Regions from separate parts of the Catenuloplanes indicus genome, predicted to be linked through region 2. Evidence: riboswitches for the same ligand, from Rfam matches in the RefSeq annotation. Region 2 holds a riboswitch; each other region holds the start of a gene.

Region 1 (3,582 bases), 1.6 Mb from region 2:
AGCTCGCTGGAGACCGCGTGCACCAGGTGGGTGCGATCGGCGAACCGGTCCAGCCGGCGGCGCGAGTGCTCCAGCGCCTCCGTGTCCCGGTCCAGGCCGATCAGCGTCAGCCGTGGGTTCGCGGTCAGGATCGCCTCGGCGTGCCCGCCGAGACCCAGGGTCGTGTCCACATAGACCGGCGCGTCGCCGGTCAGCGCGGGGGCGAGCAGTGCCAGGCACCGCTCCAGCAGCACGGGCACATGTGTGCCCCGTGCCTGCCACTCGCGACCCTCGGCCACGAGCTCCGGCTCGGGCACCCCCATGTCGACCCCCATCACCTGGTGACGATTCGTTTCACGCAATGCCCGCCAGCAGTGCGACGAAGACCGTACCGCCAGATCCCCATCCGCCCTCCTGGCGTCACCACCGTCGCGCCTGACACCGGGGAAGGGGTGCCAGGAGCGCCGAGCGGCTGGAGATCTCGCAGTACGGGTTTCCCGTCGACTACAGCCCGCCGGGCAGCACCCCCTCCCCGATGTCGGCGAAGTCGTCCTCGCTCTCCGCGAGATACGTCTCCCAGGCCTGCTTGTCCCAGATCTCCACCCGGGTGCTGGCGCCGATCACGACGAGCTCCCGGTCGAGCTGCGCGTACTCTCGCAGGAGCACCGGGATGGTGACCCGGCCCTGCCGGTCCGGCACCTCGTCGTGCGCGCTGGCGAAGAAGACCCGGCTGTAGGCCCGCGCCGCCTTGTGCGTCATCGGTGCGGCCCGCAGCTCCTCCGAGATCCGCTGGAACTCGGGCATCGGGAAGACGTAGAGGCAGCGCTCCTGCCCTTTGGTGATCACGACACCTCCCGCCAGCTCGTCCCGGAACTTGGCCGGGAGGATCAGCCGGCCCTTGTCGTCCAGGCGCGGGGTGTGCGTGCCGAGGAACATCGCGGCGTCACCCCCTCGCCCTTGCCGGCGGCATTCGCGGTGCCGCTGATCACTCGGGCCGGCGGGCTCTCCACGACCCCGCCATGTGGCCCCACTTTACTCCACTTCCCTCCACCCGCAACCGGAAACGGCGCCTAGTCAAGGGGTACGGGAGTGCAAAACAGCACGTCACAGACGGTTGCGCGAGGTGGAGGGCTTTGGCCCCGACGGGCCGTCTTCTTTCCGACATCCGTTCGGATCGACACGCATCCCGCACGTTTTATCCGGACATTTCGGGTGGTTTTTCCGGGGTGTGCAGGCGTCTGGACGATTGCGTGGAGGGAAGTGGAGGGATTGGACGCACACATGCGGTCGCCAAACGATCTCCTGCCGTCAGCGCTGTGCGACGGCTGCGAGTGCGCTGCGAAAGCGCGAAAGGGCCCCGCCGGACATCGGCGGGGCCCTTTCCGGCGGAGCGTCAGACGACCCGGCGCACCACATAGGCACGGGACCAGATCTTGTGCTTGCCCACCCGCACGCCGGGACGCGGCGCGTCGTACATGTAGCCGCCGCCCGCGTAGATCGCCGCGTGATAGCCGTGCGCGCCCTTCCGGAAGATCAGCAGATCGCCCGGGCGGGCCTGGGCCTTGGACACGGCCACCCCGGCGCGCTGCTGGCGGTTCGCGTTGTGCGGCAGCTTCTTCCCGGCCGCGGTCCGGTAGACGTACATGGTGAAGCCGGAGCAGTCGAAGCCGCCGCCCGGGCTCGCACCGCCGGCCCGGTAGCGCTTGCCGGACAGGCTCTTGGCGAGCGCGACGACCGCGGCGGCCTTGCCCGGCGCCGGCGCGGCGCCGGCGGGTGCCGGGGTGGCCAGCTGACCGGCGGCGACGCAGATGCCGATCAGGGCGGCCAGGATCGAGGCGCGCGCGGGCAGAGTGGAACGCCTGGCCCGGAGCCGGAGCGTGCTGCCCGGTCTCGGCATCGCGTTCCGGACGTCCGGGTTCTGGCTGAGGTGCTGCACGAAAGGTGTCCTTCCGGCACGCCTGCGGGGTTAGCTGTCGGGTTCGGGCGCCGAGGATGCCCGGCCCGGCACACTGCCGGGCTTCACCCCAAGGCCCGCGAGCGAGCCGTCGTGCGGATTGCGAGTGGTTCCCCCGCCCCTGCCCTCGATTGCCATGTGCTGGGTGGAATGTCGCGTCGCCCGGGACGGGCAGGGTTCGGCGTGTCCCGTGGCCGGCGCGACCGGCGGGCGGATCGCGCACCGGCTCATCGTTTGTAGCGGACCTCGGGAGCACGCCCGCGCCATCGATCGGTCACTCTCCGAGGTTGGCATGCCCGGCCCTCGCCCCCGACGTGTCGGGTGCCCGATATTCCGGCACGGCACGGCCCCGCGCACTCACTCTCCGTATATCGAACCCGGTGAAGCTTCCCACACGGGCCGGCGTCACACCGCGGATAAGACCAGCGTGATCAACACGTACTCCCGGGCAGGCCGCAAGGGGCCGAACGAGCCGATGGTGAAGCGGTACCGGTCCGGTAACCTCGCTCGGGTGACGCAAGGCAACATGCCCCTCCGCGCCAAGGTCGCGACCCAGGTCTCCCGCACCGCCGCCGCGCTCTCCCGCGCGGCTGGGCGGGGCGACGGGTCCGTGATCGGTGGCTGGATCGGTCTCAAGATCGATCCTGACCTGCTCGAGCACCTCGCCGCCGGCCGCGCCATCGCGCTGGTCTCCGGCACCAACGGCAAGACCACGACCACCCGGCTGACCGCGGCCGCGCTGGGCGTGCTCGGCCCGGTGGCGACCAACTCCTTCGGTGCCAACATGCCCACCGGGCACACCTCCGCACTGGCCAAGGCCGGTGACACGCCGTACGCGGTGCTGGAGGTGGACGAGCACTACCTGCCTCAGGTGATCGAGGAGACCCGCCCCCGGGTCATCGCGCTGCTCAACCTCTCCCGGGACCAGCTGGACCGGGCCAAGGAGGTGGCGATGATGGCCCAGCTCTGGCGCACCACGCTGGCCAAGCACCCCGAGGTCGCGATCGTCGGCAACGCGGACGACCCGATGATCGTCTGGGCGGCCGGCAACTCCCCCACGGTCTCCTGGTTCAGCGCCGGTCAGCGCTGGCAGGACGACTCCTGGGTGTGCCCGGAGTGCGGCTCCACCATCGAGCGGCAGGACGGCCAGTGGTGGTGCACCGGCTGCCCGCTGCGCCGCCCCGCGCCGCAGTGGGTGGTCGAGGACGACGGCGTGCTGGATCCGTCCGGCGCCTGGCACCTGATCCGGCTCCAGCTGCCCGGCCGGGTCAACCTGGGCAACGCGGCCACCGCGCTCGCGGTCGCGGCCGCGTTCGGCATCCGCCCGCTGCAGGCCGTGCCGACGCTCTCCTCAGTGGCGTCGGTGGCCGGCCGCTACGCGCAGGTCGACCGGGACGGGCGCAACATCCGGCTGCTCCTGGCGAAGAACCCGGCCAGCTGGCTGGAGGCGTTCGACATGGCGGACAACGCGCCCACGCTGCTCTCGATCAACGCGCGTGACCCCGACGGGCTGGACACGTCCTGGCTCTTCGACGTCGACTTCTCGCCGCTGCGCGGGCGCCAGGTGCTGATCACCGGCGACCGGGCGTACGACCTCGCGGTCCGGCTCGACGTGAACGACGTGCCGTTCCGGCACGTACAGACCTTCG
Region 2 (3,582 bases):
CCCGGTCAGCCCGTAGGCCCGCCGGGCCGTGCGACCCGCGACCTCGATCGTGTTCGGCCGCGGCGCGGGCGCCGCCCGCCGGATCGCCCGGTGCGGCGGCGCGTCGTGGCCGACGAGAGAAGGCGCGTCCGCTGTGGCCAATACCTCAGGAAACTCGCGCGACATGGACGCCGCGCGCGTGATCGCATGGTGGGCATGCTGGTCTTCGACGCGGACGACACGCTCTGGGAGAACAACGTCCTGTTCATCCGCGTGGTCGACGACTTCCTCGCCTGGCTCGCTCACCCGACGCTCGACCATGCTGCGATCCGCGCCGTACTCAACGACGTCGAGCGCGCCAACGCCGCCACCCACGGCTACGGCAGCCGCGTGTTCCTGCGCAATCTGCACGAGTGCTTCGAGAAGCTGAGTGAACGCCCGGCCACCGACGCCGAGCGCCGCGAGATCGAAGAGCTGGCCGCCGCACTCGTCTTCGACGAGGTCGAGCTGATGCCGGAGGTCGCGGAAACGCTCGCCGACCTCGGCACCCGCCACGAGTTGGCGCTGCTGACCAAGGGCGACGACACGGAACAGCGTCGCAAACTGGCCGCATCCGGCCTGGCCGGGCATTTCGGTAGCGTGCACGTGGTTCGCGAGAAGGATCTGCCGACATACCTGGCACTGACCGAGTCGCTGTCACTCGACCCGGCCACCACGTGGATGATCGGCAACTCCCCGAAATCCGACATCATCCCGGCCCGCCGAGCAGGCTGGAACGCGGTCTTCATCCCGCATCCACACACGTGGGAACTTGAGCACGCCGCCCTCGACCCAGCCGACACGGGCGTACTGGAACTCCCCTCCTTCACCACCCTGCGCAACCACTTCTGACCACACCCGCAGTTAACGGGCAGCGGCCGGCGGCGACAGCGGCCACTGGAACGGCGGTGGGGTTCGGGGTGATCGCCGGCGAACCGGCGGGGAGGAGCCGCTGGGCGACGACCGGTGCCCGCGGGAGCAAGCCCAGCGCGACCACGCCGGATGCGGGAAGAGAGTCGGGAATTTCGCTTCGGTGGAAACGAAGGAGCCCGCGGTGGGCGGCCGCGGGCTCCGTTGCGTCAGATGATCGACAGATGGACGTGGTTCGTATGGTCGCCGGAGGGTGTGCCGCCGCCGGCGTACGATTGCCAGCCGCTCGACGGTAGCCAGATCTGGCTCCACCAGATCACGTAGAGCACGCCGAGCCGGTCCGCGTTCTTGATGTAGAAGTTGGCCAGGTTGTCGCCGTAGGCCTTGTCCGCGCCGACGGCGACGCCGCCGAAGCCGCTGGCCTGGGCGGACCAGTCGCAGGCGCGGCCGCGGGGGTGCTCGCCGCCGTCCTCGGCGCTGCGGTAGCAGGAGACGAAATGGTCGAAGCCGGCCGACTTGGTCTGCTTGTAGGCGTGCAGCGTGCGGGGCGTGATGCAGCCGCCGGTCGTCGGGTCGTCCACGGTGCAGCTCTCGGACGGGAACGACCCGTCGGCAGCCCGCTCGACCGCGACCGCGACCGCCGCGGAGCCGCTGCCGGACTCGACGTTCGCCGCGGCGCCGCCGCCGGCGGCCTTCAGCGCGTTCTCGGCCTGCTTCTTCCGCTTGTCCATGGTCTCGACCTGCTTCTTCTGCTCACCGATCTCCTTGTCGATGGCAGATTTCGCACGGGAGGCCTCGTCCTTGGCCACGACCAGCTCGCGGACCTGCTTCTCCTGGTTGATCGCCATGGTCTCGAGCAGCGTGGCCCGGTCCATGAAGCCCTCGCCCTCGGAGGCGTTGAGGATCGCGACCATCGGGCCGAGGCGCCCGTTGCGGTAGGTGCGGCCGGCGAGCTCGCCGACGGTCGCCTCACGCGTCTTGAGGTCGGCCTCGATCGTCTTGAGTTCCTCGGTCAGCTCCTTCTGGCGCTTCTCCGAGGCCGCGAGCTTGTTCTTCGCCTCGACGAAACCCTTGCTGGCCGCGTCGAGCTGTTCCCTGAGCTGTTCCGTGCCGCCCTCGTCGATCGCGTAGGCGGGCGTTGCGAGCGCGGCCGTGGCCACAGTCGCCAGCAGCACCGAAAGCGCTGCCATTCGCCGTAGGCGCATCATGTTCCTCTCTCGGACCGCCGGCCGGGTTAGCTGACGGGTTCGGGATGGGAACGACACCCCTACCGCTGACGCGGATTCACCCCACAAACGTGGTTCCCCGACTCGCTGAGCGATTTGGCGGTGGTCGCCACGGGCACCGGGCGTGCCCGCCGATGACAACCGGCGGCAAGACTACCCAGTCGCGCCAAGGACGACCGCTCAAGATCCGTAAAATTAAGAATTCCCTATAGTGACGCAAAGTGCCCGCTCAATGACCGGAAAACATAGAGAAACATCGACGCGATACGGGAAAGGCCGCCCCGGCGAACCGAGACGGCCTTCCTTGCACTAATCGTCGAGCAGGCAATTACAGAGAGCTTGCGCGACGAGCCGGGGCGCGGCCCGCGGGCTGATGCGGCTCCGGTCCCACGCCCGTCCGCTCCGGGATTCCCATCGTCACCGGCTTGTCCGCCGACACCGTCACCAGCTCGCCGTGGTGCACGAGTGTGACGCTCTTCTCACCCGTGCCGTTGCGCAGCGAGTAGGTGACCTCGTCGCTGCGCACGTCCACCCGCAGCCGCAGCCCGCGCCAGAGCAGCGCGAACTCCATCCGGGTGATCCGCTCCGGCAACCGTGGGTTGAAGGTCAGCTGACCGCCGTGGTCGCGCATGCCGCCGAGGCCCATCACCAGCGAGATCCACGAACCGCCCAGCGACGCCACGTGCAGGCCCTCGCGCGCGTTGTTGTGCAGGTCGTGCAGGTCCATCAGCGCGGCCTCACCCAGGTAGTCGTGGGCGAGTTCCAGGTGACCGGTCTCCGCGGCCAGCACCGCCTGGGTGCAGGCGGACAGCGACGAGTCGCGGACCGTGCGGGCCTCGTAGTAGGCGAAGTTACGCTGCTTCTCCTCGTCGCTGAACGCGTCGCCGCGCCACAGCATCGCCAGCACCAGGTCCGCCTGCTTCACCACCTGCTTGCGGTACAGGTCGAAGTACGGGTAGTTGAGCAGCAGCGGGTAGTTCTCCTGCGGCGTGCCCTCGAAGTCCCACTCCTGCAGCCGGGTGAAGCCCTCGGACTGCTGGTGCACACCCAGCTCGTGGTCGTACGGCAGGTGCACGGCCGCGCCCGCGTCCCGCCAGCCGGCGATCTCCTCGTCGTCGACGCCGGCCGCGCGCGCCTTGTCCGGGTACTTCAGCGCCACGTCCGCCGCGGCGTAGAAGTTCAGCTGGGCCATCAGGTTCGTGTAGATGTTGTCGTCGACCACGGCGGTGTACTCGTCCGGGCCGGTCACACCGTCGATGTGGAAGCGGCCGTGCCGATCGTGGTGGCCGAGCGAACGCCACAGCCGCGCCGTCTCGATCAGCAGGTCGAACCCGTAGTCGTGCTCGAAGTCCTCGTCACCGGTGGCCAGCACGTAGCGGCGGGCCGCGTCCGCGATGTCCGCCGCGATGTGGAACGCCGCGGTGCCGGCCGGCCAGTACGCGGAGCACTCGTGCCCGCGGATGGTCCG
Region 3 (3,582 bases), 580 kb from region 2:
ATGCGGGCGGTGTCGGTGACCGGGTGGGCGTGGCCGGCGAGGTAGGCCTCGTCGTCGCTGTCCTCGGGCGGGAAGCTGTGCAGCGCGTAGCGGCCGTCGCGGTCGAGGTCGCGGCGTTTCGGGGAGTCGACGATGAAGCAGAAGAGGCCCTCGTCGGTGATGACCGGGGAGACCGGGTGGACGCGGGGGCCGCCGTCGGAGCGGACGGTGGCGAGGTAGCCAAGGCCCGGACCGTACTGCTGCATGAGGGTGCGGATGGCGGCGGCCAAACCGGGCTGTGAGGTGGCGAAAGCGGTCCAGGTAGCCATGTGACGATCCTACTCGAACACGCGTTCGAACGGCCAGCATGCGAGATAGTGTGTCCGGATGCTGCTCTCCGACCGGGACCTTGTCGCCGAGATCAAGGCCGGCACCCTCGCCCTCGATCCGTTCGAGGCCGCGCTGGTCCAGCCGTCCAGCATCGACGTGCGGCTCGATCGGCTGTTCCGGGTCTTCAACAACCACCTGTACACGCACATCGACCCCGCGGTGCAGCAGGACGACCTGACATCCGAGGTGGAGGTGCCGGCGGGTCAGCCGTTCGTGCTTCACCCGGGTGAGTTCGTGCTGGCCTCCACGCTGGAGGTGATCTCGCTGGGTGATCAGCTGGCGGGGCGGCTGGAGGGGAAGAGCAGTCTGGGGCGGCTGGGCCTGCTGACGCACTCGACGGCCGGGTTCATCGACCCGGGCTTCTCCGGGCACGTGACGCTGGAGCTGTCGAACGTGGCGAACCTGCCGATCACGCTCTGGCCGGGCATGAAGATCGGGCAGCTGTGCATCTTCCGGCTGTCGTCGCCGGCGGAGCATCCGTACGGGTCGGAGGTCTACGGCTCCCGCTACCAGGGGCAGCGCGGGCCGACGCCGAGCCGCTCGTGGCGCAACTGGCGCACCTGGCCCACGACGTAAGAAGGCCGCCCCCGTCGAGCGAGGGCGGCCCACAAGAAGACCTTAGAGCGGACTGCCGAAGCTGTGCACCGGCATCGCGTCCATCTTCATCATCCGCACCGGCTCCGCGGGGTTCGGTGCGTGCACCACCCACTCGTCACCGGCGTACATGCCGACGTGGCTGAGGTCGGCGCGGTAGAAGACGAAGTCGCCCGGCTGGAGCTCGGCGCGGCTCACCGACCGCATCAGCCCGCGCTGCGCGGCCGCGTTGTGCGGGAACGAGATGCCGACCTGGTTGTACGCCGCGAGCATCAGGCCGGAGCAGTCGTAGGCATCCGGTCCGGCCGCACCCCAGACGTACGGTGATCCGATCTGCGCGCAGGCAAACTTGATCACGACGCCGCGCTTACCGCCGGGGTACTCGTAGGGGCACGGCGCCGGGGCAAGCTCGCCGCCACCACCGTTGCCGTAGATCTGGAGCCGGAGCTTCTGCAGCTCGTCGACCTTGGAGTTGATCTCCTTGGTCTTCTTGGCCAGCTCCGCCTCCTGCTTGGTGAGGTCGGCGACGAGCGCGTCAAGCGGCGCCTTCTCCGCCTCCAGCTGCTCCTTCAGCGCGACCACCTCGGCGATCTCCCGGCCCTGGGTACGGGCGAAGTGATCGAGGAGTTCGAGCTGGTTGGTGAGCGTGGTCGGCGAGCCGGTCACCAGGATCGAGCCGAGCGTGCTGGCGGGGCCGGTCTTGTACTCCTCCGCCGCGATCACGCCGACCCGGTTCATGACCTGGTCGACCTCGGCCTGCAACGGTTTGATCTTGGCGCCGAGCACCTCGGCCTGCTTCTTTTTCTTCTGCAGCTCCTGGCGGGTGGAGTTGTGCTTCTCGACCGTGGGCTCGAGCTGGGTCCACGCCTCATCGATCTGCTTCTCCACCTCGGTCACGCTCGGCTCCGCGTGGGCGGCGGTGCCGCCGAGCGTGACCACCAGCGCAGTGGTCAGCGCGCACATGGCGCCGACGAGGACGGACCGGTTTCGGAGTGCGGCAATGCCTGCCACCGAAGTGTGTGCTCCCTTGTGTCCCTGACCGCCTACCGGGTTAGCTGACGGGTTCGGGCGGGTGAGGGCCGGTGCAGTAGCGCCCACCACAGGGTCATCGCCCTACCGCCGGCCGCGGCCGGCGGATTCACCCCGAGTGCTGATTGGGTCCCCGGTTCATCGGGTGGATGATTCGGCGGTGTCAGGCTCGCGGCGACCGCTGATGATCGCGCGTCATCGAGCCCGGCGAACCCCAAGATTAGAGAGGCAAAACGGACACCGCAAGCGGATCTAGCCCAAAAATCGGTACGTGAAAGGGTGGTCGCCGTACGTCACGTCAATTGATCGCCACATATACATCGTCCACCTGACCGGCATATTGATCGTTGTTGGCGGTCACGCTCTTACCGCCGATTCGCAGCGGCTCGGTATTCGCGATGGACAGCCGGGCCGGCAGCTTCGTCGTGCCGCGCGCCACGCCGTCCACCGTGATCGACAGGGCGCCACCGGCGCGCGTGCAGCCGACCGCGTGCCAGCGCCCGTCGGCCACCCGGACCGGCGCGATCACCCGGTAGATCCGGGCCGGGCTGGCCACCACGCAGCTGGGCCGGCCGTCCAGCCCGTCGACCTGCAGCTTGTACTGGGTGCCGCCGCCGACCGAGAAGCCCTTCTGCACCACGTTCGCGCCGTCCGCGGTGTCGGTGGGCCGCATCAGCACGGACGCGCCGTAGCGCAGGCGCCTGGTCCCGGGGTTGAGCGTGGCCGGGTCGCCGCCCTCCAGGATCGCGCGCGGGCAGTTCTGCGGCAGCGCGGTGCAGCGGGCCGGGAAGGTCGCGGCCCAGCCGGCGCCGTGCCGGGTCAGCCGGAGCGCGCCACCGGCCGCGGTGCGCGCCCGCATGCCGTATCGGCCGGTGACGTCCAGGAACTGCCGGCCGGCGCCGCCGTCGAACGTGTACCGCACCGAGACCGGGCCCGGCGCGATCCGCGCCACCTCGGTGGAGGCCGACGGCACCACCTCGATCCCGCCATCGTCCACGAAGGGTTCCGGCGCCGCGGCCGGCTCCGAGGACACGGGCGACGGGGAGAGGGAGGGGGAAGCGGACGGAGTCGGGGCGGGGTCGCCGCCGGAAGCCACTATCGCGCCGGTGAGCAGCGCGAGCACCGCCCCTCCCACGGCGACCGCAGCCACCCGGCCCGTCAGCTTTCCCGGCATACGGCGTGTTTCGGACATTCCCCCATTGTGGGGATTGCCGGCTGCGGCACCCGGCCCATCCACCGCGGCTCACGGCAAAATCATGCAAAAGCAGGAGCCCGCACCGGTGTACGTACCGGTGCGGGCTCCCGCGCTGGACTGTGTGGCGTCAGACGTATCGGCGGAAGCCGACCACCTGCATCACGCTGATGCTGAGCACCTCGACCGACATGCCGGGCTGCGGCGCGTGCACCATCATGCCGCCGCCCAGGTAGATGCCATCGTGACTCAGGCTGCTGTTGAAGAACACCACGTCACCCGCGCGCGCCTCGGACCCGCTCACCGGCGTGCCCATGTTCCACTGGGAGACCGTGCTGTGCGGCAGGCCGACACCGGCCGCGCTGTGCGCGAAGGCGACCAGGCCGGAGCAGTCGAAC

Evidence for each region. A riboswitch is a leader RNA that binds a small molecule or an ion and turns the genes downstream of it on or off. The one in region 2 is predicted to bind cyclic di-AMP.
Region 1: another riboswitch for cyclic di-AMP. It lies ahead of J2S42_RS12490 (C40 family peptidase); the one in region 2 lies ahead of J2S42_RS19795 (coiled-coil domain-containing protein).
Region 3: another riboswitch for cyclic di-AMP. It lies ahead of J2S42_RS22440 (C40 family peptidase); the one in region 2 lies ahead of J2S42_RS19795 (coiled-coil domain-containing protein).

The regions. Positions count from the first base shown of each region.
Region 1 covers NZ_JAUSUZ010000001.1:2,785,987-2,789,568, forward strand. Annotated here, with positions in the region: gene rsmH (16S rRNA (cytosine(1402)-N(4))-methyltransferase RsmH) at 1-302, opposite strand, end outside; gene mraZ (division/cell wall cluster transcriptional repressor MraZ) at 484-915, opposite strand; gene J2S42_RS12490 (C40 family peptidase) at 1,373-1,915, opposite strand; cyclic di-AMP (ydaO/yuaA leader) riboswitch at 1,921-2,080, opposite strand; gene J2S42_RS12495 (MurT ligase domain-containing protein) at 2,460-3,582, shown strand, end outside.
Region 2 covers NZ_JAUSUZ010000001.1:4,410,506-4,414,087, forward strand. Annotated here, with positions in the region: gene J2S42_RS19790 (HAD family hydrolase) at 196-870, shown strand; gene J2S42_RS19795 (coiled-coil domain-containing protein) at 1,098-2,078, opposite strand; cyclic di-AMP (ydaO/yuaA leader) riboswitch at 2,096-2,226, opposite strand; gene J2S42_RS19800 (glycoside hydrolase family 65 protein) at 2,443-3,582, opposite strand, start outside.
Region 3 covers NZ_JAUSUZ010000001.1:4,990,242-4,993,823, reverse strand. Annotated here, with positions in the region: gene J2S42_RS22450 (pyridoxamine 5'-phosphate oxidase family protein) at 1-308, opposite strand, end outside; gene dcd (dCTP deaminase) at 367-945, shown strand; gene J2S42_RS22440 (C40 family peptidase) at 988-1,974, opposite strand; cyclic di-AMP (ydaO/yuaA leader) riboswitch at 1,989-2,162, opposite strand; gene J2S42_RS22435 (LamG domain-containing protein) at 2,291-2,989, opposite strand; gene J2S42_RS22430 (C40 family peptidase) at 3,315-3,582, opposite strand, start outside.